DNA from 4 places in the Azospirillum sp. TSH20 genome. Region 2 is predicted to be linked to each of the others. Evidence: riboswitches for the same ligand, from Rfam matches in the RefSeq annotation. Region 2 holds a riboswitch; each other region holds the start of a gene.
What was found. Region 2 has a riboswitch for thiamine pyrophosphate ahead of thiO (glycine oxidase ThiO). Riboswitches for the same ligand answer to the same signal wherever they lie in the genome.
Positions count from the first base shown of each region.

Region 1: another riboswitch for thiamine pyrophosphate. It lies ahead of thiC (phosphomethylpyrimidine synthase ThiC); the one in region 2 lies ahead of thiO (glycine oxidase ThiO).
Region 3: another riboswitch for thiamine pyrophosphate. It lies ahead of TSH20_RS01080 (ABC transporter substrate-binding protein); the one in region 2 lies ahead of thiO (glycine oxidase ThiO).
Region 4: another riboswitch for thiamine pyrophosphate. It lies ahead of TSH20_RS15860 (ABC transporter ATP-binding protein); the one in region 2 lies ahead of thiO (glycine oxidase ThiO).

Region 1 covers NZ_LGQU01000048.1:52,924-60,064, forward strand. Annotated here, with positions in the region: gene argB (acetylglutamate kinase) at 1-778, shown strand, start outside; gene TSH20_RS13940 (hypothetical protein) at 799-1,086, shown strand; gene TSH20_RS13945 (CorA family divalent cation transporter) at 1,142-2,128, shown strand; TPP riboswitch at 2,205-2,338, shown strand; gene thiC (phosphomethylpyrimidine synthase ThiC) at 2,458-4,197, shown strand; gene greB (transcription elongation factor GreB) at 4,232-4,783, opposite strand; gene TSH20_RS13960 (ribonuclease E/G) at 4,886-7,141, opposite strand, start outside.
Region 2 covers NZ_LGQU01000150.1:8,029-15,169, forward strand. Annotated here, with positions in the region: gene TSH20_RS31775 (thiazole synthase) at 1-287, opposite strand, end outside; gene thiS (sulfur carrier protein ThiS) at 471-677, opposite strand; gene thiO (glycine oxidase ThiO) at 674-1,879, opposite strand; TPP riboswitch at 1,871-1,970, opposite strand; gene mgtE (magnesium transporter) at 2,057-3,499, opposite strand; gene TSH20_RS31795 (STAS domain-containing protein) at 3,881-4,183, shown strand; gene TSH20_RS31800 (phosphatase PAP2 family protein) at 4,340-5,053, shown strand; tRNA gene TSH20_RS31805 (tRNA-Leu) at 5,146-5,230, opposite strand; gene lipB (lipoyl(octanoyl) transferase LipB) at 5,454-6,158, shown strand; gene TSH20_RS31815 (hypothetical protein) at 6,155-6,667, opposite strand; gene TSH20_RS31820 (hypothetical protein) at 6,654-7,141, opposite strand, start outside.
Region 3 covers NZ_LGQU01000002.1:38,753-45,893, forward strand. Annotated here, with positions in the region: gene TSH20_RS01060 (ABC transporter permease) at 1-783, opposite strand, end outside; gene TSH20_RS01065 (ABC transporter permease) at 787-1,929, opposite strand; gene TSH20_RS01070 ((2Fe-2S) ferredoxin domain-containing protein) at 2,116-2,448, shown strand; gene TSH20_RS01075 (DMT family transporter) at 2,572-3,486, shown strand; TPP riboswitch at 3,520-3,635, shown strand; gene TSH20_RS01080 (ABC transporter substrate-binding protein) at 3,707-4,843, shown strand; gene TSH20_RS01085 (branched-chain amino acid ABC transporter permease) at 4,848-5,720, shown strand; gene TSH20_RS01090 (ATP-binding cassette domain-containing protein) at 5,713-7,141, shown strand, end outside.
Region 4 covers NZ_LGQU01000054.1:6,526-13,666, forward strand. Annotated here, with positions in the region: gene TSH20_RS15845 (universal stress protein) at 1-133, opposite strand, end outside; gene TSH20_RS15850 (ABC transporter substrate-binding protein) at 256-1,197, opposite strand; gene TSH20_RS15855 (ABC transporter permease) at 1,245-2,012, opposite strand; gene TSH20_RS15860 (ABC transporter ATP-binding protein) at 2,009-2,740, opposite strand; TPP riboswitch at 2,776-2,882, opposite strand; gene TSH20_RS15865 (acetoin utilization protein AcuC) at 2,985-4,157, shown strand; gene TSH20_RS15870 (hypothetical protein) at 4,321-4,923, shown strand; gene TSH20_RS15875 (hypothetical protein) at 4,920-5,474, shown strand; gene TSH20_RS15880 (hypothetical protein) at 5,550-7,141, opposite strand, start outside.

The DNA.
Region 1 (7,141 bases), on a different contig from region 2:
CGACGCCGGTCTGGCGGAGCTGTTCGCGCGCGATATCGTGCTGCTGAAGCAGGTCGGCATCAACCCGGTGGTCGTCCACGGCGGTGGGCCGCAGATCGGCCAGATGCTGGAGCGGCTGAAGATCAAGTCCAGCTTCATCGACGGCCTGCGCGTCACCGACAAGGAGACGGTCGAGGTGGTCGAGATGGTGCTGGCCGGCTCCATCAACAAGCAGATCGTCGCCGCCATCAACAGCGCCGGCGGCCGCGCCGTCGGCCTGTCGGGCAAGGACAGCAACCTGATCACCGCCCGCCGGCTGGAGCGCGTGCAACGCGATCCCGACAGCAACATCGAACGGGTGCTGGACCTGGGATTCGTCGGTGAACCCTACAAGGTGAACCCGGAGATTCTGCAGGCCCTCGCCAAGTCGGACATCATCCCGGTGATCGCGCCGGTCGGCTTCGACGTGAACGGCGACACCTACAACATCAACGCCGACACGGCGGCCGGTGCGGTCGCGGCGGCGGTGAAGGCGGCGCGCTTCTTCCTGCTGACCGACGTCGCCGGCGTGCTCGACAAGGAAAAGAAGCTGATCGAGAAGATGTCGCTGGCGGATGCCCACAAGGCCATCGCCGACGGCACCGCCTCGGGCGGCATGATCCCGAAGATCGAGACCTGCATCGGCGCGGTGGAGCAGGGCGTCGACGCCGCTGTTATCCTGGATGGCCGCGTGCCGCATGCGCTGCTGCTCGAGATCTTCACCGAGGGCGGCGCCGGCACCCTGATCGGCAAGGCCTGACGCCGGAATAAGGGGGACTGATGTCCGACCTGCGCAAGGATTTGCTCCGCCAGATGAAGGCCATCCGCGAGAAGATGGACCCGAAGCTGGTGGAGCGCGCCAAGCTGGCGGCGTTGGGCAAGGTTCCCTACGACAGCGACGCGGCGAAGGAGGCGGTCGGCCATTTCCTGGACGCCAAGCGGGACGGCGGCGCCTTCCGGCGCAAGCTGGAACAGGCATTGAAGGCCGAGGGTGCGGCGCTGGACCTCGACAATGGGGAGAAGGTGCCGCCACCCGTTAAGCCGCGACGCGGCGGTCGGCTGACGTAAATTGCCCTCTCCCGGGGCGGGAGAGGGGCGGATTACCGACGCAAGGAGCACAGCCTTGCTGCATGTCTTCGTCAATGACGGCGGTCTGCTGCGTTGGGTCAGGGAGGCTGCCGCGGAGGAGGCGGCGCCATTGCCCGACTCCGCCGTGTGGCTCGACCTCATCAATCCGACGTCCGAAGAGTTGGCGCGGGCGGAGGCGCTGATCGGAACGGGCCTGCCCACCCGCGAGCAGATGGCGGAGATCGAGGAGTCGAGCCGTCTCCGCGTGACCGGCGGCGCCTTGACCATGACCGTCACCGCGCTGGTCTGGGCCGACACCGACGAGCCGCGCATCGCCACCGTCAGCTTTGTGCTGGCCGGGCGGCGGCTGGTGACCATCCACGACATCGATCCGCAGGCGCTGCTGGCCTTTCGCCGCCGCGCCACCCATGGCGAGATCTCGGCCGCCCGTGGCGAATTGGTTCTGGCGGCGCTGGTGGATGGGATGATCGACCGCACCTCCGTCGTGCTGCGGCGGACCGGGGTGGAGTTGGATGCGCTGAACCGCCGCTATTTCCGCGGGCGCAAGCTGCGCTCCCGCGGCGAGACGCTGGACGATGCCCAGACGCTGAAGCGCATCGGCCATGCCGGCCATCTGATCGGCAAGGCGCGGGTCAGTCTGGCCAGCCTTACCCGCATGACCGACTTTCTGGCGCGCGGCGACGGCTGGCATTCGGGCAAGGCGACGCGGCGCTGGGCCAAGACCACCCTGCAGGACCTGCGCGGGCTCGACCAGTATGCCCGTTTCCTGGCCGGCAAGGTCGCGCTGGCGCTGGATACAGCGTTGGGACAGATCAATGTCGAGCAGAACGAGATCGTCAAGATCGTGTCGGTGCTGACCGTCCTGCTCTATCCGCCGACCCTGGTCGCCAGCATCGGCGGCATGAACTTCACCGACATGCCCGGCAGCCATTCGCCCTTCGGCTATGCCAGCGCCTTGGGGCTGATGCTGCTGTCGGCCTTGCTGCCGATGGTCTATGTGCGGTCGAAGCGCTGGATGTAGCGCATTTCCACAATATGGCAGACGGATCGTCCGCGGCGCTTTCCTTTTGACAGGCGCGTCCGTCGTCGGCAGGATGGGCGCATTCCAGGGGGGTCCCGACAGGGGGCTGAGATACCAACGGCCGGACGGCGCCAAGCGTCGCCGGCAGCGTGGTGACCCTTCGAACCTGATCCGGGTCATACCGGCGAAGGGAGGGACCTCGTGACGGGCCGACCACGCCCCCGTCCGGCCGCATCGCCCCCGCTATGCCGGGGAACGGCCTGCACGAAGATACCGCACCTCCGTCCGCAGTCCCGGGTTTGTCCGCCCAACTCCGACGGAGAAACCCAATGCCTAAGGACTTCAACGAGAACGCCATCCGCATCTCGACCGGCCCGCTGCCGTCGTCGCGGAAAATACATGTGTCCGGCACGCGCTTTCCCGACCTGCGCGTCGCCCTGCGCGAGATCGCGCTGTCGGGCGGCGAGCCGCCCCTGACCGTTTATGACGCCTCCGGCCCTTACACCGACGAGTCGGTTGCCATCGACGTGCGGGCCGGGTTGGCCAAGCACCGCCGCGACTGGATCCTGGCGCGTGGCGACGTTGAGACCACCGACAGCGGCGTGCTGCGCGCCAAGGGCGGCGGGGCAGTGACCCAGATGGCCTACGCCCGCGCCGGCATCGTCACCGCGGAGATGGAATACATCGCCGTCCGCGAGAATCTGGGCCGCGCCGCAGCGCTGGAGGCCGCCAGTGGATCGGGGCGCGACGGCGAGGATTTTGGTGCCGAGATCCCTGACTTCATCACCCCGGAATTCGTCCGGGACGAGGTGGCGCGCGGGCGGGCGATCATCCCGTCCAACGTCAACCACCCCGAGTCGGAGCCGATGATCATCGGCCGCAACTTCCTGACCAAAATCAACGCCAACATCGGCAATTCCGCCGTGACCTCCTCGATCGAGGAGGAGGTTGAGAAGATGGTCTGGTCGATCCGCTGGGGCGCCGACACCGTGATGGACCTGTCCACCGGCGCCGACATCCACCAGACCCGTGAGTGGATCCTGCGCAACTCCCCGGTCCCCATCGGCACCGTGCCGATCTATCAGGCGCTGGAGAAGGTGAATGGCAAGGCCGAGAATCTGACCTGGGAGCTGTTCCGCGACACGCTGATCGAACAGGCGGAGCAGGGCGTCGATTACTTCACCATCCATGCCGGCCTGCGGCTGGCCCACATCCCGCTGACCGCGAAGCGGGTGACCGGCATCGTCTCGCGCGGCGGCTCGATCATCGCCAAATGGTGCCTGGCGCATCACCGCGAGAATTTCCTCTACGACCATTTCGCCGACATTGTCGAAATCTGCCGCGCCTATGACGTGGCGCTGTCGATGGGTGACGGCCTGCGGCCGGGCAGTCAGGCCGACGCCAACGATGCCGCCCAGTTCGCCGAGCTGGAAACCCTGGGCGAGCTGACCAAGATCGCCTGGGCGCGCGACGTGCAGGTGATGATCGAGGGGCCGGGCCATGTGCCGATGCACAAGATCAAGCACAATGTGGAGAAGCAACTGGCACTGTGCGGCGAGGCGCCCTTCTACACGCTCGGGCCGTTGGTGACCGACATCGCGCCGGGCTACGACCACATCACCAGCGCCATCGGTGCGGCGATGATTGGCTGGTTCGGCACGGCGATGCTCTGCTACGTCACGCCGAAGGAGCATCTGGGCCTGCCCGACCGCGACGACGTGAAGGCCGGCGTCATCGCCTACAAGATCGCCGCCCATGCCGCCGACCTCGCCAAGGGCCACCCGGCGGCGCGGCTGCGCGACGACGCCATGTCGCGTGCCCGCTTCTCCTTCCGCTGGCGTGACCAGTTCGCCCTGTCGCTCGATCCCGACACGGCGATGGCCTACCACGACGAGACCCTGCCGGCGGAGGGCGCCAAGACCGCGCATTTCTGTTCGATGTGCGGACCGAAATTCTGTTCGATGAAGATCACGCAGGAAATCCGCGACGCCGCAGAGTCCGGCATGGCCGAGATGTCGCAGAAGTTCCGCGAGTCGGGCGGGGAGATCTATCAGCCGGCGGCGGAGTGAGGGAGGGGGAGGGGGCAGGTTACTGCCCCCTCCGTCATCCCGCGTACCTGATCTCCAGCACCTCGACCTGCTCCATCCCCGCTGGCGTACGGACGTCGACCAGATCGCCTTCCCGCGCTTTCAGCAGGGCGCGGGCGATGGGGGAGATCCAGCTGACATGGCCGCGGTCGGGGTCGACTTCGTCGGCGCCGACGATGGTGATGGTGTTCTCCGACCCGTCCTCGCGGGCATAGGTGACGGTGGCGCCGAAGAAGACCTGTTCGCGGTTCTTCTGGTCCTGCGGATTGACCACCACCGCCGATTCCAGCCGCTTGTTCAGGAAGCGGATGCGGCGGTCGATCTCGCGCAGGCGCTTCTTGCCATAGAGATAGTCGCCATTCTCAGACCGGTCGCCGTTGCCGGCGGCCCAGGACACCACCTCCACCACCTTCGGCCGCTCCACCCGCAGCAGGTGGCGCAACTCCTCCTGCATGCGTTGGAAGCCGGGCGGGGTCATGTAGTTCTTGAAGCCCTGCGGCAGCGGTGCCGGATCGTCGAGTTCGTCGTCGTCCGGCGTGTCGTTCTCGCGGGTGAAGGCCTTGCTCATGGTCCGACCTGTCCTGTGGCAGGGGTGATAACGTCCGGGAAAAGGAAAAGGCGCCTTGCGGCGCCTTTTCCCGTTCCAGAGGTCCCGGTTGGGCCGTTGGGCTTACCGCTTCCACCAGCCGCGGCGCGGCTTGGCATTTGCCTCGTCCTCGTCACCGGCGGGAGCCGGCTCGTTGGCGGGCTCGGCGGCCGGAGCGGGCTGGGGCACCGGAGCCGGAGCGGCGGCGACCGGTGCGGCCTCCGCCGGAGCCTCGGCAGCGGTCTTGCGCTTGCGGGACGCCTTCTTGGCCGGAGCCTTGTCGGTCGCGACCTCCGCCGGGGCTTCGGCGGCGGCAGCGGCCTTGCGCTTGCGGCCCTTGGCCGGGGCTTCGGCAGCGGCCGGAGCGGCCACGGGAGCGGCCTCCACCGGCGCCTCGGCGGCAGCCTTGCGCTTGCGCGAGGCCTTCTTGGCCGGCGCGGCTTCGGCAGCGGCTTCCACCGGCGCTTCGACCGCTGCGGCGGCCTTGCGCTTGCGGCCCTTGGCCGGGGCTTCGGCAACCGCCGGAGCGGCCACGGGGGCAGCCACCGGGGCAGCCTCGGCCGGAGCCTCGGCAGCGGCCTTGCGCTTGCGCGACGCCTTCTTGGCCGGAGCCTTCGCAGCGGCGGCTTCGGCCGGAGCCGGAGCGGTCACCGCCGGCTCGGTGGCGGTCACCGGAACCGGAGCTTGCTCGACCGCCGGGGCCGTATCGCCAGCCAGGATCCAGTCGAGGTCGCTCGCCTCGGCCGGGGCCGGAATGGCCTGAACCGGAACGGCGGGCTGCTCGGAACCGGCCTCCTCGCCGCCCTCCAGGCCTTCCGCACCCTCGCGGCGCGACCGGCGACGGCCACCGCGCTTGCCGCGGCGGCGCTTCTTGCGGCCTTCGCCGTTGCGCTCGCCGGCGTCGGCGCCGGTTTCGTCCTCGCCGTCCTCATCCTCGTCGTCGCCTTCGGCTTCAGCCGAGTCGGCGTCGGGTTCGGAGATGGCGGCCCCGGGGATCGCCTCGGCGGCAATCGGCAGAACGGTCTCCTCGGTCTCCTCCGTCTCGCCCTCGCCCTCGGCGGTGTCGCCCTCGGCCCGGCCTTCCTCGCGATCACGGCCACGGCCCCGACGGCGGCGGCGGCGGCGGCGACGGTCCTCGCCATTGCCATCGCCGTTGGTCTCGGCACGCTCGGCAGTCTCCTCGACCTGGGCGGCTTCGACCTCGGCTTCCGGCTCCTCCACCGGCTGGACCGGCTCGGCGGCGAGCGCGCGGTCGGTCTCGGCCATCACGCGGTCGGCGCTGACCAGCGGGCCTTCCTCGTCGGGCAGGCGGGCTTTGTTGCGCTCCAGACGGTGGTCCGGGGCGATCAGGGTATCGTCGGCCTGGACCATGACGCTGAAGGCATGACGCTCTTCGATCTTGGCCAGTTCACCGCGCTTCTGGTTGAGGATGTAGAGCGCGATGGAGGTCGGCACGTAGATGGTGATCTCCGCCGACCGCTTGCGGATGCCCTCTTCCTCGATGGCGCGCAAGACGTGCAGCGAGGCGGATTCGACCGAACGGACGACGCCGGTGCCCGAGCAGTGCGGGCAGCGCTCGAAGTTGGTCTCCAGCAGCGACGGACGCAGACGCTGGCGCGACAGCTCCAGCAGGCCGAAGGCGGAGATGCGGCCGAGCTGGATGCGCGCCCGGTCGTTCTTCATCGCCTCCTTCATGCGGCGCTCGACGGCGGCGTTGTTCCGCGGCTCCTCCATGTCGATGAAGTCGATGACGATCAGGCCGGCCAGATCGCGCAGGCGCAGCTGGCGCGCCACCTCGTCGGCGGCCTCCAGGTTGGTCTTGTAGGCGGTTTCCTCGATGTTGCGCTCGCGGGTCGACTTGCCGGAGTTGACGTCGATGGAGACCAGCGCCTCGGTCGGGTTGATGACGATGTAGCCGCCGGAGCGCAGCTGCACCACCGGGCTGTGGATGGCGTCGATCTGCGTTTCCACCTGATAGCGGTGGAACAGCGGGATCTGGCTGTCGCGGTACAGCTGGACGCGCTGGGAATGGCCCGGCATCAGCATGTCCATGAACTCGCGCGCCGTGCGGAAGCCGGCCTCGCCCTCGACCCAGATCTCGTCGATGTCGTTGGCGTAGAGATCGCGGATCGACCGCTTGATCAGGTTCGCCTCTTCATAGATGAGGCAGGGCGCCGACGACTTCAGCGTCTGTTCGCGGATGTCGTCCCACAGGCGCAGGAGATATTCCAGGTCGCGCTTGATCTCGGGCTTGGAGCGCTCCAGCCCGGCGGTGCGCAGGATGACCGCCATGCCATCGGGAATGTCGAGATCCGACAGGATTTCCTTCAGGCGCTTGCG
Region 2 (7,141 bases):
AGCTGGGCGGTCAGAACGGCTTCCTTGGCGGTCATGCAGCCGGCGGTGTTGGGCAGCAGCCCGACCGGGCCGGTCGGCCGCCCGGCAGTGGCACGGGCCAGCACGTCGACGAGGCTTTCCGAATAGCCGTCCAGGCTGATGCGCCGGATCGCCAGCGTGACCAGCTCGCTGCCGCTGGCCGCCAGCGCGTCGAGCATCACCTGCTGATTCGGATAGCCGGCGGTGCCTAGGAAGAGGCGCGACCCGAGGTTGCGCCCAGCAATGGTGAGGATGTCGGATTGGGACATGGGGAGTGCCTTTTAGAAGGCCCTCTCCCGCCCCGGGAGAGGGAGGGGACCCGCGCCGAAGGCGTGGGGAGGGTGAGGGGATGTCCGAACTTGGATTTTGATCCTTGCCCCACCCCTCACCCTTCCCAAGCTGCGCTTGGGCCCCTTCCCTCTCCCGGGGCGGGAGAGGGAGGTGTAGGAAGGTCAGCCGCCTTGGATCGGGCGGACGATTTCCAGGCTGTCGCCGGGCTGGAGCCGGGTTTCGGGCCAGCGGCGGCGGGGGACGACGGCGCCGTTCAGCGCGACGGCGACCCCCTGCGCACCCTCGGCGATGCCGCGACCAGCCAGAAGCTCGGCCAGCGACGCGGCGGAAAGCGGCTCTTCGCGGCCATTGATGCGGATGGCGCTCATGCCGCCGCTCCCGCCGCAACGAAGCGGTCGGCGGCGAAGGGGCGCAGCAGCGGGTCGGTCTCGCCGGTCAGCACCAGCCGGGCGATGCCGTCGGCGGTCACCGGAGTCAGCAGGATGCCGTTGCGGTGGTGGCCGGTGGCGTGGATCAGGCCGGGAATGCCGCTGTCGCCCAGGATCGGCGCATCGTCGCGGCTGCCGGGGCGGAACCCAACCCAGGCCTCCTCGATCGGCAGTTCGGCGATGCCGGGCAGCGCCCGCCATGCCCCCTCCAGCAGGGCGAACTGCCCGCCGGCGGTCAGACGGTCATCGAAGCCGCGCTCCTCCGTCGTCGCGCCGATCAGCAGCCGGCCGTCCAGCCGCGGGATCAGGTAGGTGCCGGGCGTCCACACCACATGGCGCAGCAGCGGCAGTCGCTGGTCCATCCGCAGGCAGACCATCTGCCCTTTCACCGGCCGCACCGGCGGCATGGCGGCGGGCGGCAGTCCCGGCACTCCGGCCGACCATGCCCCGGCAGCCAGAACCACCCGGTCGGCCCGGTGCAATGTTGCAGCAACCCGCACACCCACGGCGCGACCGCCCTCCACCGCCAGCGCCACCTCGCCGCACTGTTCGTGCAGGCGGGCACCGGCGGCCAGAGCGGCGCGGCGCAGGGCGGCCGCGACCTTGCGGTTGTCGACCTGATGGTCGCCGGCACAGAACAGGGCACCGGCGACGCCCGGTTGCAGGAAGGGTTCGCGCCGCCGCACCTCGGCCCCGCTCAGCCACTCCACCGGCAGGCCCAGGTCGCGCTGGAAACCGTGCAGGAAACGGACCTTGGCGGCATCGTCAGCGTTGAGCGCGATGACCATGGTGCCTTCGCTGCGCAGATCGACCGCCATGCCGCTCGCGGCTTCAAGATCGCGGGCGAAGTCCGGCCACAGCGCCTGCGAGGCGCGGGTCAGCGGCAGCAGCCCCTCCTCGCCCGGTTCGGTTTCGACGCAGGCGGCCAGCATGCCGCCGGCGGCATGGGTGGCGCCGCGCCCGGCCTCTCCCCGCTCGAACAGATCGACGCGGCAGCCGGCCGACGCCAGCCTCCAGGCGATGGCGAGACCGATGCAGCCGGCACCGATGATGGCGACGGATGGACCGGCAGCGGACGGACGGATTCCGGAGACGGAAGATGGATGTGCCGAAAATGGAGATGACTTTGGCGCATGGATCATGCGGCGGCTCCCTTCGCTGGAATTACCCAGACAGGTTCGATGGGTGTGTTCTCAGCCGCGCGACCACCGCACGGCACCCCAGGCCTATGGCTTGCCTTATGCCAATGTTTCGCTGGCCCCACAAGCGGAATCGGTTCTTCCCGCCGGCGAGGCCGCCGCCCCCATATCAAGAGCCCCCTACAACAAAAACACCGACGCCAGTCCCAGGAAGGCCAGGAAGCCGACGACGTCCGTCACCGTCGTCAGGAACACCGCGCTCGACACCGCCGGATCGACGCCGAGCTTCTCCAGCCCCAGCGGGATCAGCGCACCGCTCAGCCCCGCCACGACCAGATTGATGATCATGGCGAGCCCGATGACGATGCCGATCAGCGGGCCGTACCAGACCAGCGCGATCGCACCGACCATCACCGCGAAGATGCCGCCGTTGATCAACCCGACCAGCAGTTCCTTGCCCACCACGCGCAGCGCATTGGCCGACGACAGGTCGTGCGTCGCCAGCGCGCGGACGACGACGGTCAGCGTCTGGGTGCCGGCATTGCCGCCCATCGAGGCGACGATCGGCATCAGCACCGCCAGCGCCACGATCTGCTCGATGGTGCCCTCGAACAGCGAGATGACGCCGGACGCCAGGAAGGCGGTGGCGAGGTTGATGGTCAGCCAGCCGACACGGCTGCGGGCAATGTCGGCGATGCCGCTGAACACGCCGGTGTCGCCCGACCCGCTCAGCTTGCGCAGATCGTCCTCCGCCTCCTCGTCGATGATGCGGACGACGTCGTCGACGGTGATGACGCCGATCAGCCGGCCGGCGGCATCGACCACCGGCGCGGAGACCAGCGCATATTGGCGGAACAGGTTCGCCACCTCCGCCCGTTCCATGGTGGCGGGGATGGAGTCGACCTCGCCGGTCACCAGATCGGCGATGCGCACGGCACGGCGCTGGCGCAGCAGGCGCGACAGCGGCACCGCCCCCACCACCCGGTGCATCGGGTCGACGATGAAGATGTCGTAGAAATCCTCCGGCAGCGTGTCGGTCGCCGCACGCACGAAGTCGATGGTCTTGCCGACCGTCCAGAATTCCGGCACCGCGACCAGCTCTCGCTGCATCATGCGGCCGGCGCTGTCCTCGTCGTAGGTCAGGTTCTCCTGCACCAGGGCGCGTTCGGCGTCGGGCAGGTTCGCCAGGATCTGCGCGCGCGTCTCGGCGTCCAGATCCTCGATCAGTTCCACCGCGTCGTCGGTGTCGAGGTCGGCGACGGCGGCGGCCAGCTCCTGCGGCTCGAACCGTTCGATCAGCGCTTCGCGGAGATCGGGGTTCAGGTAGGACAGCACCTCGCCGTCCAGCGCGGCGGGAAGCAGGTCGATCAGGTCGGCGCGTTCGGCCGGCTCCGCCTGTTCGATCAGGTCGGCGATGTCGGCGGCATGCAGCCCGTCCAGCCGCGCCAGCACGGCCTCGCGTTCACGGGCGCGCAGCAGGCCGACGATCTCTTCCACGAACTCCGGCTCGACGCCGTAGGGACGTTCGTCGTCCGCCTCGGGACCCGCATGCGGGCGGGCTTGGGCGTGGGCGTGGGCAGCGCCGTCCGGCCGCAGATCCGGCGTGTGGGGATCGGTGTGCATGCCGGCACCCTCCCTTCGACGATGCATCCCCCGCATGCCTGAGCCGGGTGGCCGGCGGCATGGTAACGACGGGACGGCTCCGCGACATCGGACGGGGCCGATGGCGCTTGGGGCCGGCGTTCGGGGTTTGCGGGTTGTGGAAGCCTTCCGGCCGGTGCCGGGAGCCGTCCGTCAAGGGACGGGACCGGTGACGGCGGAAGCGCCCCCGACATAGAGGCGCCACCCCGGTTTGTCCAGCCCGGTTCGGCGGAAACCGGCAGGCACGGCGGCATTGGCCGCATTTGCCACCATATCCTTGCACCGCCGCGACCCTTCATGTTCCCATGCGTCTCGCGCCGCATCCACGGCGGCGCGGGATGGGGAGGGGGACCGAAAGCACCGATGGAGTATGCCTTCACCACCGTCGGCGGTCGCGACGGCATCCTGCTGTCCGGCCGCTGCACCTACGAGGACGGCACCCGCTTTCACGACATGTTGCGCGACTGGGACTTCGCGGCCAGCCCGGTGGTCCCGATCGATCTGCGCTTCGTCACCTTCATCGATTCCGCCGCCATCGGGATGATGTTCATCCTGGCGAACCGCTGCCGCGAGGCCGGTGGTCACATCGTCGCCAGCGGTGCCGCCCCGCACATCGTCCGCGCGCTGCGCCGCGCCACGCTGGACCGCTACATCGAGTTCCGCTGACCCGGCCACGCCTTCCGCACGGCCCAAAATCGGGGAGGGTGGCACCCCGAACCGCTCGCCCCGGTCCCGGACGGCGCCTTCCGATGCGCCGTTGACCCACCCTGTCATAAAATCGCAACACTGGCCGCTCCCGTACCCCCCACCTTTGGAGCGCCTGTGGAGTACCTGCATCGTCTCGACCAGTCGCTGCTGCTGTGGCTGAACCAGTTCGCGGGCCACAGCGCGGCGTTGGACATGGCGGTGCGCGGGATCGCCAACATCTATCTGATCAAGCTGGGGCTGTTCAGCGCCGCCCTGTGGTGGCTGTGGTTCCGCCGGGAGGAGACGGAGGCCGGGCGCCGGCTGGTGGTGGACGCCATCACCGCGGTGGTGCTGGCGGTGGCGGCGTCCATCCTGATCCAGGCGGTGATGCCGGCCCGGCCGCGCCCGCTGCACGATGTCGGCCTCTCCTTCGTCCCGCCGATCGGCCAGAGCCGCGACGCCCTGAAGAACTGGAGTTCCTTCCCCAGCGACAACGCCGCGCTGGGCTTCGCGCTGGCCGCCACCTTCCTCCGCGCTTCGCGCCTGTGGGGGTTGCTGGCCTGCCTATGGGCGGCGCTGGTGATCGCGCTGCCGCGGGTCTATCTGGGCCTGCATTATCCGGGCGACGTCACCGGCGGCGCCCTGATCGGCATGCTCAGCGCCTTTGCCGTCGCCCGGCTGCTGCCGATGGGCGGCATCCACCGTCTGGTCGCCTGGGTGGAGGAACGCTGGCGCCCCTGGTTCTACGGCGCCGCCTTCCTGGTGATCTACGAGATGATGGTACTGTTCGAGGATGTCCGCCGCGCCGCCGGGGGAGCGTCCAAGCTGCTGCACGCGCTGGCGGGGTGAGGCCCGGATACGAAAAAGCCCGCTCGGTCTTGCGACCTGCGGGCTTTTCGGTGTTCCCGTATCCCCGGGATGGTCCCATCTGCATGGGAGAGTGGTGCGGTCGAGAAGACTCGAACTTCCACGGGTTGCCCCACAGCGACCTCAACGCTGCGCGTCTACCAATTCCGCCACGACCGCATCAGGCTGGTAGTCCCCGACGCTCGCTCGCGCGCCTCATCGGGTGGAGCGGGTAGATATCAGCTTCCCGATGGCCGATCAAGCGTTACAATCATCGTCTGCGAAGAAAAATTCGGGACGGCCCTCCGGCCGCTCCGCCCTCACCGCCCACACCGCCCGCCGACGCCATCAGAGACCGGATCGAATGACCTCCCCGACCAGCCTGTCCGCCAGTCAGCCCGACATGCCCGCCCCGCAGCCGGCCCAGCAGCAGATCGAGTGGCGCATCTCCGACCAGCCGGTGCCCTACCCCGACGCCATCGCCGAGATGGAGGCGCGCGTCGAGGCGATCCGCGCCGGCACCGCGCCGGAGCTGGTCTGGCTGCTGGAGCATCCGCCGCTCTACACCGCCGGCACCAGCGCGCGCGACGAGGATCTGCTTGAGGCCGACCGCTTCCCGGTCTACCGCAGCGGGCGCGGCGGCCAGTACACCTATCATGGGCCGGGACAGCGCGTGGCCTACGTCATGCTGGACCTGAAGAAGCGCGGCGCCGACATCCGCGGCTTCGTCCGCGATCTGGAGGAATGGATCATCCGCACGCTCGCCGCCTTCAACATCAGGGGCGAGCGGCGCGAGGGCCGCGTCGGCATCTGGGTCGACAAGCAGCCCTATGGCGGGCTGAAGGGCCAGGAGGACAAGATCGCCGCCATCGGCGTGCGGGTGCGGCGCTGGGTCAGCTTCCACGGCATCGCCCTGAACGTGGAGCCGGACCTGTCCCATTTCGGCGGCATCGTCCCCTGCGGCATCGCCGAGCATGGCGTCACCTCCATCGTGGCTCTCGGGCAGCTGGTGACGATGGAGGATGTCGATTCCGCCCTGATCGCGGCGTGGCCGGAGGTGTTCGGCGGCCCGATGCGGGGCGAGGAGGACGGCGACGGGGACGCCTAGTACTTCTTGAACCCGCCGGCGGCCGGGGTGCCCGCCTGGGTGCCGGCGGGGTTCACACGCGGGTCCTGATTGTCCATCGACTGCACGGTGCAGCCGGTCGAATCGCCGTTGCGGAACAGGTAGATCTTCTTGCGGTCGGCCTTCTTGCCGGGATCGTGCAGGTTCAGACCATGGCCGAAGGCGACGCCCAGCACCTCGCCCTTGTAATAGGCGCGGAAGCGCATCGGCTCGATCTCGTTGAAGCGCAGGGCGGCGCAGTCCTTGCTCAGGTCCTTCTCGAACTTGCCGGCCTTGCGCCAGTCCTCCTTGGACCGGATCGTCATCCACTGCGACGGCAGCGCGTATTGCACGATCGGCGGCGCGATGGGCAGGCTGGACCCCGGCTGCGGCGGCGCCTGATGGCCGGGCTCCGTCCGTTCCAGCGCACCGGCCAGCGCCGGGGTAACCCCCAGCAGCGTCAGCCCGCACAGCCAGAGGGCTGCCTTGACGGGCGCATCAAATCCGGACATCGAACCCACGCTCCTTGACCTCGCCGACTGCTTTCTCCTTGGCAGGCATTTGAACGGATGGCGCAGCAGCGGCCACCTCCCCCAGCCGTCCGGAGAGCGACAGCGACAGGTCCAGCGCTCCGCCTTCGGCCGGCGCACCCAACGGCTGCAACGTCACCGTGCCTTCCAGCCCCTGCGGCGGCCCGGCCATCGCCCCGCTCAGCGCCGCCATGACGCGGCCGAGATCGTCGATGGCGACCCGGTCGGTCTCGACCGTCAGCCCCCGGCCCGGACGGATGGCGGAGCGGAGGACGCCGAGCATGGCGGCCAGCCCCTCGCCCTTCTCCTCGGCCGGCACCCGCGCCAGCACCAGGGCCGCGTCGGCCAGCCTGACATCCACATGCCCATGGGCCAAGGCGAGGCCGATCCCCCGCAGGTCCACCGCCACATCCTGCCGGGCATCTTCGCCCAGAGGCCGCAATTCGCCGGCCGGTC
Region 3 (7,141 bases), on a different contig from region 2:
GGCGAACAGGGTCGGTCCCGGCCGCCATTTGCCGAAGATCAGTGCCGCCAGCGCCAGATAGCCCTTGCCGGCGGTCATGTCGCGGACGAAGCCGGCGCCATGGCCGGTGGAGAGATACGAGCCGGCCATCCCCGTCAGCGCACCGGTCACCAGCAGCGCCTGATAGCGCAGCTTCGTCACCGACAGGCCGGCGGTGTCGACCGCCGCCGGATTCTCGCCCACCGCCCGCAGCCGCAGCCCGAAGCGTGAGCGGTAAAGCACCCATTGGGTGGCGATCACCAGGACCAGCGTCACCCAGATCAGCACGTTGTTGCCGTTCAGCAATTCGCGGTAGACCGGCCCCAGAACCGGCACGCCGGCCAGCGCGTCGACCCCCGGCAACTCCACCGCGGGAATGCGCGCCTGATTGGGCAGAAGCGGGGTCTGGCCGCCCTGCTGGAACCAGGCATAGGCCAACGTCGGCGCCAGCCCGGCGACCAGGATGTTGATCGCCATGCCCGACACCACCTGATTGCCGTTGTGGGTGATGCAGGCGAAACCATGGACCAGCGCCAGCGCCACTCCGGCGGCGATGCCGGCCAGCAGCCCCAGCCAGGGGTTCAGCGTCGTCGACGCGACGGCGGCGGAGAAGAAGGCGCCGGCCAGCATCTTGCCTTCCAGCCCGATGTCGACCACGCCCGACCGCTCGCAATACATGCCGGCGAAAGCGGCCAGCACCAGCGGCGTCGCCACCCGGATGGTGGCGCCCAGCAGCTGCAAGGTCAGGAGAAGCGCGTCCTCCATCGCTCAGCCCCTCCCCGTATCGGCGGTGGCGGTGGTGCCGCGGCGGCGGAACAGTGCCTCCACCTGTGGCTTGAACAGGTTCTCCATCGCGCCGGCAAACAGGATGACCAGACCCTGGATGACCATCACCAGCTCGCGGTTGATCGTGGGGTAGTCGAAGGACAGCTGGCCGCCGCCCTGCGCCAGAACCCCGAACAGCAAGGCGGCCAGAATGATCCCGACCGGGTGGTTGCGCCCCATCAGCGCCACGGCGATGCCGACGAAGCCGACGCCGCCGGTGAAGTTCAGGATCACCCGGTGCTGCACGCCCAGGATCTCGTTCACGCCGACGAAGCCGGCCAGCGCACCGGAGAGCAGCATGGCAATGATGATGTTCCGCGAAGGCGAGATGCCGGCATAAACCGCCGCCCGCTCATTCCGGCCCACCGTGCGCAGCTCGTAGCCCCAGCGGGTCCGGCGCAGGAAGATGTGGAACAGCAAGCAGCAGGCCAGCGCCCACAGGAAGGACAGGTTCAGCGGCGAGGCCGGGATGGTGATGCCGAACCAGCCCAGCGCCCGGTCCATCGACGGCAGCCAGACGCCGGGATCGAACTCGCGGGTTTCCGGCGACTGGCTGCCGGGGCGGATCAGCACGTCCACCAGCAGCCAGGTCATGATCGACGCGGCGATGAAGTTGAACATGATCGTCGTGATGACGATGTGGCTGCCGCGCTTGGCCTGCAGCCAGGCTGGGATGAAGGCCCAGGCGGCGCCGAACAGGGCGGACGCCAATACCGCCAGCAGCGCCACCACCGGCCAGGGCCAGCCGGTCAGCGCCAGCGCCACCAGCCCGGCGCCGAGCCCGCCGAGATAGGCCTGCCCCTCGCCGCCGATGTTGAACAGCCCGCAATGGAAGGCGATGGCGACCGCCAGCCCGGTGAAGATGTAGTCGGTGGTGTAATAAAGGGTGTAGCCGATGGCCTCCGGGTAGCCCAGAGCCTCCGACAGCAGCAGCGACAGCACGTCGACCGGATTCTCGCCGATCACCAGGATCACCAGCCCCGACAGCACGAAGGCCGCGACGAGGTTGAGAACCGGAAGCAGCGCATACCCGACCCAGCCCGGCACGGCGCCCGGCTGGCCCTTCCCCGATCCGCTCAGCAGCACCGGCGTCTCCTGGATTGCCCCTTGCCGCGGATTCTTAACCGCCAATGCTCTGCCGACCAAGCATTTCATCGCGCCGGAATCACTGCGGCTGCCGTGGGTTAGAAGGATTTCAAAAACTCTTGCCGCAGCGCAGCAATCTGGCATGCTTCTAAACCATAGGAATTTTATGGTTATGGAGCATGCCCGATGCCGTTCGACATTCCTCAGACCTTTCGCCACCACGTCTTTTGCTGCGCCCAGCAGCGCCCGCCCGGCCATCCGCGCGGCAGCTGTGCCGCCAAGGGCGCCCACCCGCTGTGGCAGCGGCTCGACCAGAAAATCCAGGCGAAGGGTCTGGCCGATGTCGGCATGGCGATAACGGGCTGCCTCGGCTTCTGCTCCGCCGGGCCGCTGATGGTGGTCTATCCGGAGGGCATCTGGTACCGGCCGGAAACGGTGGAGGACATCGACGAGATCGTCGAGTCGCATCTGGTGAGCGATGCACCGGTGGAGCGGCTGGTGATGGTGCTGACAAGGTGAGGCATCGCCAGCCATCACTTCCAAAACCCCACGCCTACCAGACCTGCGGTTGCGGCATTGGGACGCAGAAGCGTTTGCCCATAATGTGGGCAACCTCCGCCATTGCCCTTCCGAACCAACTCCATGACCGACGCCGAGACCGCCGACCTGCTGCCAGCCGAGGCCGATTCGGTCCCCTATGCCGTCGGCTGCTTCCTGGGTGCGATCCTGCTGTTCGCGGCGATGGACACGCTCATCAAGTTCCTGACCGCCGATTACCCGGTGCCGCAGCTGATGTTCGTGCGCTCGCTGGTCGCCTTCCTGCTGGTGGGCGGCTACACGCTGTGGCGCGGCGGCGGAATCGCGGCGATGCGGACGCGACGGCCCTGGGGACATGTCTGGCGGGCCTTCGCCGGGCTGATCTCGATGGGATGCTTCTTCTATGCGTTCCGCGAACTGCCGCTGGCCGACGTCTATGTGCTGAGCTTCGCCGGTCCGCTGTTCATCACCGCATTGTCTGCCCCGCTGCTGGGGGAGCCCGTTGGCTGGCGCCGTTGGGCGGCGGTGGTGATCGGGTTCGGCGGCGTCGTGGTGATGGCGCAGCCGTCGGCCGGGGCGCCGCTGGTGCCGGTGCTGGTCGGGCTTTGCGCCGCGCTGTTCTATGCGCTGGCGGCGCTGGCCGTGCGCGGCCTGTCGCGGACGGAGACCAGCGCGTCCATCGTGCTCTATCTGCTGCTGACGACGACGGTGGTCAGTGGGGCGCTGGCGGTGCCGGTGTGGACGGCGCCGACCGGTTTCGCGCTGGGGCTGATGGCGCTGGTCGGCGCGATCGGCGCCGGCGCGCAGGTGCTGCTGACCCAGGCCTTCCGTCGCGCGCCGCCGGCGGTGGTGGCGCCCTTCGAATATACCGGCATGGTCTGGGCCAGCCTGTTCGGCTGGCTGGTGTTTGGCGATTTGCCGACCGCGCCGGTGATCGCCGGCGCCATGGTCATCATCGGCAGCGGGCTCTACATCCTGCATCGTGAAACGCTGGTGGCGCGTCGCCGGCTGGGTTCTTGACAGGATGGGGCCGGCGGCGACACTCTCGCCGCCTGTTCACGGCTGGGGTGCCCCTGCCTTTCGCCGGATCGGCGGATGCGGGGGCTGAGACAACACCCATCGAACCTGATCCGGGTCATGCCGGCGAAGGGAGCCGACCGGAACCCGACGGATCAGCCGCAAACGCCCCGTCCCCTCCGCGTCGCTCCGGTTGCCGGCGCGAGTTGAGGAGTTTTCGGTCATGCGGCGCGCACTTCCCCTTCTGATCGGCCTGCTGGCGGCCACCTCCTGCCTGTCTCCGGCGGCGCGGGCCGACGACACGCTGTCCTTCCCGGTGCTGGTTCCGCTGACCGGATTCCTGTCGCTGGAGGGCACCAGCCAGCGGAACGGCGCGGTCCTGGCGCTGAAGCAGACGCCGGCCGGCGTCGCCATCGTGTCGGAAGTCGTCGACACCGGCACGTCGCCCGAGGCGGCGGTGACGGCGCTGGAGCGGGCGGCCGGCAGTGGAACCGTCGGGGCGGTCGCCGCCAGCATGCTCGGCACCCAGATGCTGGCGATGCTGCCGCTGGCGCAGGAGTTGAAGCTGCCGCTGGTCACCGTGTCGGGCACCGCGTCGATCACCGAGCAGGGCAACCCCTGGGTCTTCCGCTTCTTCCCCGGCGACGCCGTGACCAAGTCCGCCCACGCCCGCTATGTGGTGGAGGAATTGGGCAAGCGGCAGCCGGCGATCATCTACCAGACCACCGCCTATGGGCAGAGCGGCAAGACCCATCTCGACGCCGCCTTCAAGGCGCTGGGCGTGACCCCGGTGTTCGAGGAGGGGGTGGACCCGGCGGCCAAGGACCTGCTGCCGGTGCTGACCAAGGCGTTGGCCGCCAAGCCGGACGTGCTGGTGCTGCATCTGCATTCCGGCCCGACGGCGCTGCTGCTGCGGCAGGCGGCATCCAGCGGCGTGACCCTGCCGATCGTCGCCGGTTCCGCCATGCATCAGCCGAGCACCGCGGCCCTGCTGGAACCGGCGGAGTTGAAGGGCGTCTGCGCCGAAACCGCGGCCTCGCCGATTTCCGGCGATACGCCGGAGGTCAAGGCCTTCACCGACGCCTACCGGACCGCCTTCGGCAAGGAGCCGGACGCCTTCGCGCTCGGCCAGTATGACGGCATGACGATGGTGCTGGAGGCGGTGAAGGCCGGCGCCCGGACGCCGGACGCGATCCGAAAAGCATTGTCGGCGGAGACCTTCAAGGGACTCGCCATGACCTACAAGTCCGACGGCAAGGGCAACATGGCCCATTCCGCCGTCATCGTCTGCTATGACGGGACCAGCCGCGTGCCGAAGCTGGTGAAGCGGTACGACGACCCGACGCTCGCGGCGAAGTGAGCGGATGGCGGCGTTTCAACTGCTGGTCAACGGGGTGGCGCTGGGGGCGGCTTACGCCCTGGTGGCGCTTGGCTTCGTGCTGGTGCTGAACGCCACCTCGGCGGTGAATTTCGCCCAGGGCGACCTCGTGATGGCCGGCGGGCTGCTGGCGGTGGCGCTGGCGCCGCTGATCCCGTTGCCGGGCATCGTCCTGCTGCCGGTGGTGCTGGTGCTGATGGCGGCGCTGGGTCTGCTGCTGGCCCTGGCCGCCTATCTGCCGCTGCGCCGCCGGCCGCCGGTTTCGGTCTTCATCAGCACCATCGCGGTCGGCATCATCCTGCAGAACGGGGCCGCCATCCTGTTTGGGCCGGAGCCGCGCGCCGCACCGCCGCTGTTCGGGGACGAAACGCTGCACATCGCCGGGCTGGCGGTGCCGGAGCAGTCGCTCGCCATCGTCGCGGTGGCGGCCCTGCTGATCGGGGTGCAGCAATGGGTTTTTGCCCGCACGCAGTTGGGCCGCCGGCTGCGGGCGACGGCGCAGGATCCGGAGATGGCGCGCGCCTGCGGAGTGCCGGTCACCGCCATGATCCTGGTGACCTTCGCCATCGGCGCGGCCTGCGCCGGGGCGGCGGGGCTGCTGCTGGCCAACCGATATTTCGTCACGCCGACCTCGGGTGGAGATCTGATCCTGAAGGCCTACATTGCGGTGACGGTGGGGGGCTGGGGGTCCGTTCCGGGGGCGGTGGTGGGAGCGCTGCTGATCGCGCTGTTCGAGGTGGGGGTGTCGTCGGTGCTGTCCTACCCGGTGGCGCTGGGGGCCTTGTACCTGACGCTGCTGGCGATTCTGGTGCTGCGGCCACAAGGGCTGTTCGGCGAAGCGGTGCGCCGCCGTGGTTGAGCGTCGGTCGGTCGTCATTCTCACCGCCGGCGCCCTCGCCCTGCTGGTTTACGCGCTGGCCTTTGCCTCGCCTTATGGCCTGCGCGTCCTGACCGTCGCAGGTGTGTATGCGCTGGCGACCTTCGGCTTCCAGATCGTCTTCGGCCTGGGTGGTGCGCTGTCGCTGGCGCAAGGCGCCTTCTTCGGCGTCGGCGCCTATGTGACCGGCATCCTCGGCAGCCGCTACGGCCTCGGCTTCGAGGCGACCTTTCCGCTGTCGATGCTGGTTCCGCTGCTGCTGGCGCTGCCGGTCGGGCTGGCGGTGCTGCGGCTGGAATCGCATTACTTCGCCCTGGCGACGCTGGGGATCGCGCAGGTGCTCCATCTGCTGGCGGTGAATCTGCCGGAACTGACCGGCGGCTCCAACGGGCTCGCCGGGGTGCCGGCGGTGGTGCTGTTCGGCTGGGCGGTGCCGCGCGGGCTGCCGATGGCCGGGTTGGTCTGGGGGCTGGTGGCGCTCGGTGGGTTGAGCGGCTGGCGGCTGGCGCGCGGACGGCTTGGCCGGTCGCTGACCATGCTGCGCGACGATCCGCTGGCTGCGGGAACGCTGGGGCTGGATGTCGGCCGGCTGCGGCTGGTGGCCTTCGGCATCAGCGCGGTTTTCGCCGGGGCGGCCGGAGCGCTGGCCGTCCATACCCAGCGCGTCGTCTCGCCGGAGGTGCTGGAATTCCCGGTCATGGTCTCCATCCTCACCATCGCCATCGTCGGCGGTCGGGGGCGGATGGCCGGGGCGGTGCTGGGTGCCGTGCTGCTGCTGCATCTGCCGGAATGGTTCCGCTTCCTGGAGCGTGGCTATCTGGTCATCTACGGCGCCGCCCTGCTGCTGACCGTCGTGCTGGCGCCGGACGGGCTGACCGGGCTCCTCCACCGCCTCACAGCCCGCCTGTACGGCGGCAAGCCCTGTTCGCCGGTGGAGGCGAGGGAGCCGCCGCCGCCCGCCCTGCTGGAGGGGCTGGCGGTCGAGGGCTTGCGGAAGTCCTTCGGCGGCGTGCGGGCGGTGGACCGTGTGTCGCTGGACCTGCGGCCGGGCACCATCACCGGGCTGATCGGGCCGAACGGGTCGGGCAAATCCACGGTCATCAACCTGCTGTCGGGGCTGGAGCGGCCGGATGCCGGGCGGGTGCGGCTCGGCGGGCAGGACGTCACCGGCGCCCGCGCCGACCGGCTGGCCCGTGCCGGACTGGCCCGCAGTTTCCAGGCGGCCCTGCTTCCCACCGGAGCGGGGGTGCTTGAGGCGGTGGCCGCCGCCCGTCTCGCCTTCGATCCGGACGCCGCGACGGCCGAGGCGCACGCGCGCTGGGCGCTCGACCGGCTGGGCGTCGGCGATCTTGCCGGGCAATCCTGCGACGGGCTGCCGGCGGCACTGCGGCGGCGGGTGGAAT
Region 4 (7,141 bases), on a different contig from region 2:
TCGACACCGGGGTGGCGATGTAGAGAGCCTGGATATGGGCGGAGAAGCGCTTGGCCAGGGCAGCGGCCACCGCCAGACGGCTGGCGTAGGCGTCGTCGTTGGCCATGTGCAGCAGGATGGTCTTGATCGGCATGCCCTCGCGTCTCCCAATCTTATGCTTTGGCCCGCCATCGGCTCGACAGTCGGCCGGCGGAGCGCTTTCCTGTCAGATAACGCTCCGCCGGGGCGAATGGCAATGTCTGCAAGCGGACGGTGCTACTTCACCACCACCGCATAGTGGTCGAGCGGCGCCACCGCCTTGATCAGGCCGCGCGCCTTCAGGAACTCGGCGAAGCGGGTGTAGCGCTCGGCATCCAGCGCCGCCGGGCTGTGGGAGAAGCGCGGCAGGGTGTCGGCCCAGGCGCGGCGGTTCAGCTCGTCGTTCAGCTCCGGCCGGCCCTTGACGAAGGCGGCCTGCGACTCCTCCGGATGGTTCAGAATGTAGAGCGTCGCCCGTTCCACCGCCGCCAGGAAGCGCTTGAAGCGCGGGTCGTTCGCCTTGTCCTTGTGGGCGACCAGGACCAGCTCGTCATAGGGAGGGACACCCTCCTCCTCCGGGTAGAAGGCGCGGCCGGGATGCTTCTCGATCTCCATCTGGTTCAGTTCGAAATTGCGGAAGGCGCCGATCACGGCATCGACCTGTCCCGACAGCAGCGACGGCGAGAGCGAGAAGTTGACGTTCACCAGCTCGACGTCCTTCAGGCTCAGCCCCTGCTTCTCCAGCATGGCGCCGAGCAGGGCGTCCTCGAAGCCGGCGATTGAGTAGCCGACCTTGCGGCCCTTCAGGTCCTTCAGCGTCTTCACCGGCCCGTCGCGCAGCACAACGACGGAGTTCAGCGGCGTCGACACCAGCGTGCCGATGCGGACCAGCGGCAGCCCCTCGTCCACCTGCAGGATCAGCTGCGGCTGGTAGGAGACGGCGATGTCGGTGCCGCCGGCGGCGACCAGCTTCGGCGGATCGTTGGGGTCGGCCGGGGCGGTCAGCGTCACATCGAGCCCGGCATCCTTGAAGAAGCCCTTCTCCTGCGCCACCACCAGCGGGGCATGGTCGGGATTGACGAACCAGTCCAGCATCACGGACAGCTTGTCCTGGGCCAGGGCCGGAAGCGAGGTCATCAGGCTGGCGACCATCAGGCCGGCGCCAATTAGGTGTTTCATCGGCAGGTGCTTCATCGGGTGTCTCTCCCCCTTCGAGGGTTGGCGGCTTAAGGGTTGGCGTCGTCGGCAGGTTGGGTATCGGGTTGCCAGGGCAGCGCGCGGCGGGCCAGCGCATCGACGGCGGCGTACAGCGTCACCGCGAACAGCCCCAGCACCAGCACGGCGGCGAACAGAAGGTCGATCTGCATGCGGGCGTTGGCGTGCAGCATGAGGTAGCCGAGGCCGGAGGACGACCCCACCCATTCGCCGATCACCGCGCCGATCGGCGCCACCGCGGCGGCGACACGCACGCCGGACCAGAAGGCGGGCAGGGCGGCCGGCAGGCGGATGCTCCACAGGATGGCGGCGGGGGAGGCTCCCATGGTGCGGGCAAGGTCGAGCCAGCCGGGATCGGTGCGCCGCAGCCCGTCGAACAGCGCGGTCGTCACCGGGAAATAGATGACCAGCACCGCCATGGCGATTTTGGAGGCCATGCCGTAGCCCAGCCACAGGACCAGCAGCGGCGCCAGGGCGAAGACCGGAATCGCCTGACTGACCAGCAGCAGCGGCATCAGCCAGCGCCGCGCGGTGCGGAAGCGCGCCAGCAGAAGGGCACTGACACCGCCCAGCGCCACGCCGGCCACCAGCCCGATCAGGATCTCCGACAGGGTGGTCAGGCCGTGGGTCAGCAACAGGGGCGCCTGCCTCTGCATCGCGTCGGCCACCGCCAGTGGGCTGGGCAGCAGGTAACGCGGCAGGCCGGTGGCCCAGACCAGCGCCTGCCAGCCGGCGACCAGCACCAGCAGGGTGACCAGGGCGCGCAGCAGCGCCTTCATTCCGCCAGCCTCCGCAGCAGCTCGGCCTGATGGGCCAGCAGGCCAGGATCGTCGACACGGCGCGGCACCGGGCCCGACGGCTCCAGCGCCGGCCCCATCACGGCGGGACGGCCGGTCATCACATGCAGGCGGTCGCCGATGCGCAGCGCCTCCAGCGGGTCGTGGGTGACCATCAGGACGGTGCGGCCGGCCAATGTCTCCGCCGCCGTCTCCTGCAGCCGCAGCCGGGTGATGGCGTCAAGCGCGGAGAAGGGCTCGTCCATCAGGACCAGTGGCTTGTCCTCCATCAGCGTGCGGGCCAGCGCCACCCGCTGCCGTTGCCCGCCGGACAGGGCGGCGGGGCGGTCGCGTTCCCGCCCCGCCAGACCGACGCGGTCCAGCAATACGCGGGCCTGCTCCACCCGCGCCGGGCCGGGCCGGCGATGGCGCAGCCGGTCGCCGAGCAGGACATTGTCGAGGACGGTCAGCCAGGGCAGCAGAAGGTCCTGCTGCGCCATGTAGGCGATGCGGCCGGCCAGCGGCTCTCCATCGCCGGTAACGACTTGCGTCGGCGGTTCCGGTTCGGCGAGCCCGGCAAGAATGCGCAGCAGGGTGGTCTTGCCGACGCCGCTCGGTCCCAGCAGGCAGGTGGTCCGGCCGGCCGGCAGCTCCAGCGTCAGGTCGGAGAACAGCAGCGTGCCGCCATAGGTCAGCCGGGCGCGCGAGATCGTCACCGAAAGCGGCGTCATCGCAAGCATGTCGTTCTGGCGGAAAAGGAGTGGGTGCGGTCCCGCATCACTGATCCCTACGCCGGCATGAACCGGATCAGGTTCCAGGGGTCGTCCCGCAACAGGACCTCTCAGCCGCCCATCGGCTCCCCCCAGTGAAGGCGGCGACTATAGGCGCGGACGATCCGCGACCGCAAGCATTGCCGGATCGGAGTTCCGGCCCGTGGAAGCCGGTAGGTGGATGCCGGCCAGTGGAAGCGGGCGCTTGACCGGAGCGTGGCCGCGCCTAGTTTCTGGCGGGCATCATGGAGTGCCAGCCCTGACCACGCCCTTTCGCACCCCGCTGTTCATCGGCGGCGAGATCTATCGCGGCTCGACCTATGGGCCGAAACATCCGCTGGCGATCCCGCGCGTCTCGACCGCCATCGACCTCAGCCGCGCCATGGGCTGGCTGCCGGACGAGGTCTATCTCGACACCCATGTGGCGAGCGAACGGGAACTGGCACGCTTCCATACCGCCGATTACATCGCGGCGCTGAAGCGGGCGGAAGCGGAACAGCGGGTGGATGAAGCCACCGCCGCCCGCCACAATCTCGGCAAGCTGGAGAACCCGATCTTCGCCGAGATGTACCGGCGGCCCGCCCACAGCAGCGGATCGGCGCTGCAGGCAGCCCGGATCCTGGGCGACCGGCCGGCCGGTCTGGTGTATGCGCCGGCGGCGGGGACCCACCATGCGCGGCGCGACCGGGCCAGCGGCTTCTGCTATTTCAACGCGCCGGTGCTGGGCATCCTGGAACTGCTGGACCATGGGCTGGAGAGGGTGCTCTACGTCGATCTGGACGCCCACCATGGCGATGGGGTGGAGGAGGCCTTCGTCGACGACGATCGGGTTCTGACGATCTCCATCCACGAGGATGGTCGCTGGCCCTACACCGGCAAGGCGGAGGATCGCGCTGGCGGCATGGCCCGCAACCTGCCGGTGCCGCCGGGCTTCAACGACAGCGAGATGGAGCATGTGATGGAGGCGGCGGTGCTGCCGCTGGCCCGTGCCTTCCGTCCGCAGGCAATGGTGATCCAGACCGGCGCCGACGCGCTGGCCGAAGACCCGCTGAGCCGGCTGGAGCTGTCCAACCGCGCGCTGTGGGATGCGGTGGCGGCCCTGCTGCCGCTGGCGCCGCGGGTGCTGGTGGTGGGCGGCGGCGGCTATAACCCCTGGTCGGTCGGGCGCTGCTGGGCAGGGATCTGGGCGGTGATGAACGGCATCGACCCCGCGATCAAGCCGACGGCGGAGGCGGAGGCGGTGTTGCGCGCCCTGACCTGGAGCCGCGCCGCCGGCCGCAATCCGCCGGAACACTGGTTCACCACGCTGGGCGACGAACGCCGGCCGGGCCCGGTGCGCGACACGGTGAAACGGGTGGCGGAGATGGCGCTGTCCTGAACCGCAGCAAATCGTTTCATTTGGGTCGAATTTCGAACCAAGCCGTGACGATTCGTTGACGGACCTGGATTGTTCGGTGATCCTCATTCCACTGCGCCGGTGCAGCTTCCGCGTCGGATGATCCGGCCTTGGGCCGGGCTTTGGTAGGAGAACGGGCGGGCGGATGTCGAACACGACCCTGTTCCTGATCGCCATCGTCATCATCATGCTGGCCGCTGTCCCGGTCGCCATGATGCTGAAGGATTTCCTGCCGAACATCATGGAAAAGAGCAGCGGTCTGGAGCAGATCGAGAACCGCGTCTATGTGCTGCATGCGGAATCGCAGGAGCTTCAGAACCGGGTCAACCAGCTGGTTCAGCGCCGCAACAGCCAGTCATCCGACCGCAACCGGCTGGAAAGCGACATCCGCAAGGCGGAAAAGCAGATCCGCGAGCTGGCCGAGCAGCCGCCGATGTTCGTGCATGAGGTCGGTGACCCGCAGGCCGGCCTGATGAAGTTCGTCGCCACCGTCACCCAGGAAAAGGCGTCGGCCGCCGCAAGGGCCGCCGGCGACCGCGGGCCCGTGAACCCGATCTGGCGCTGCGCCAACGTGGCGGAGGTCTGGGCCTCCAGTTTCGACGAGGCGAAGCAGATGTGCGACGTCGCCTTCCCCTTCAAGCTGGGGTTCCAGAAGACCTTCATGCGGGGGGACGCGAGGACCGGCGGCAAGGGGGGCGTGCCGGTGCCGCCCGCCACCGCTCGCGCCAAGGCCGGTGCCGCGACATGATGATCAACTTCATCATCGTCCTGGCGATCGTCGCGATCGGCGCCTGGCTCGGCAATGTGCTGATGACCGTGGAACAGCGGGTGTCGCAGGCGCGCCAGCGCGTGCGCGGCGTGCGCAACAGGCTGGACAAGCTGGACGCCACCATCCACCGCCTGCACCGCGAGGAGGAAAACCTCCATGCCGAGATCGAGGAGCTGACGCGGGACATCGTGGAACTGCGCAAGAAGCAGGTCGAGGTGCAGCAGCGACTGACCGAAGCGCAGTCAAAGCGCCGCCCGCAGATCCTGGTGCTGACCGACCGGCGCAATCCCGGCGACAAGGAATGGCTGGTGACCGTGGTGAACCAGCAGATCGGCGAGATCGACGCCACCCACCCGCTGGCGGTTGAATGGGCACGCGGGCGCAATTATCTGGTGTGGGCGGAATCAGACCGCGAGGCGGCCGAACGCGCCAACCGCCGGTTCAGCGCACGTCCCGGCTATCAGGTGCGGTCGGTGGCACCGGTCAAGGAAGACCTCTACAGCCCCAGTGCCGCCCGCAGCGCGGCGTAGAGACGGAAAAGCCCTTCTCCCTGGGTGGGAGAAGGGCTTCCGGAAACAAGAACAACCTGACCTGTCGGGCCAGCCTCAGCGCGCCTTGGCGGTGGCCGGGGTCTGGCGGAAGGCGTCGTGCAGGTAGGGCGACAGCGCCTGACGCATGTTGCGCAGCCATTCGTGGATGATGATCAGCGAGCGGGAGGCGACCGGCGGGGTCATGCCCAGCTTCACCAGATCCTCGCGGGTCATCGTCGCAACCTGATCCAGCCGGTGGCCGGTCAGGCGCGCCCAGGCCGGAGCGGTGCAGGGCTGCATGGAGATGACCTGCAGGCCCTCGCGCTCCACCATCTCGGCCTTGCGGCGGGCGTACTGGCTGTCCTCAAGCTGCGAGAAGGGGCCGGAGAAGCCGTTTTCGACGAGGACGCGCTTGGCCTTCGGGGCGATGGTCGCCACCCGCTCCAGCGTCGTCATGCCGGTGGAGAGCGAGGCGAGGTCGACGGTCACCGGAACCATGAAGGTCAGCCGTTCGCCGTCGCCGACGTAATAGTCGAAGCCCGACACCTCGGCCCAGTTGAAGAACCACTGCGAGATGTTGCCGCCGAAGTCGTACAGACGGCCGCCGCGCTGCAGTTCCGGACCGATCAGATCCCAGAACTCGTAGAAGCCGTCGCCCGACCCCATCATGTTCATGAAGTCCTGGGTGATGCGGCGATGTTCGACCACGTCCGGGCCGAACAGGCGGGCGAGACGCTCGTTCACCTCGTACTCGACGACCTTCAGTTGCAGGCCTTCCAGCATGGCAGTCGCCATCAGGTGATGGGACAGCAGCGTCTTGCCGACGCCGCCGCGGTCATTGAGGACGAAGATCGTGCCCAGCATGCGATCGCCTTTCCAGTATGCGTTCGTTGATTCGTCTTGGGTCGTCGTGGGAGGCACAGGCGGAGACGCCGGCGAACCGGTGTCCCGCGCAGCCGCCGCGGGGGTCTGGTTGGAGGCCGGCTGTGGTTCCGGCCTGGAGATCTTGGAGTCGGAAGAGGCGTCTTGCGTCGCGCTGTCGTCGGCGCTGCCTTCCTCCGCCGGCCCATCCTCGGCAATCGGGATCGCCGGGGCGAGCAGGTCCTCCGGTGCGGGGGAGGCGGGTTCGGTCTCGTCCGCCTGCGGTGCAGATGCGGCGACGTCGGGCTCTGATCCAGCCGGCTCGGGCTCTTCCATTACCGGTTCATCCACCGCCACGGTATCCGCGACGGCGTCCTGAACCGCTTCCTCTGCAGCCTCCGCCACAGGTTCCGGTTCGGAAGCCGACACCGGCGCCTCGTCCACAGCTTCCGCATCGGAGTCGGCTGCTTCGTCCTCCTCCGCGTCGTTCAAACCGGCGGACAGCGCGGCTTCGTGGACGGCAGCCAGCGTCTCCGCCGGCATAACGGAGGCGCCGGCATGGTCGTCGGCAGCCTCGCCGCGCCCCTCGTTCCCGACAAGGAAGAAGGCGGAGCGCAGGGTGACGGGCGAAATCGGCTGGTTGTCGCGGGCGGTCACGCCCAGCTTCGCCAGCAGATCGGAGATCTCGGCCCAGGACAGGCCGCGTTCACGCATCAGCCCGATGTCGGCGTAGCTCTCGCGCACCGCCTGCATGGCGCTGCGGTTGCCTGCCGGGCGATCGGCAAGGAGCCGTTCAAGTTCCGAGC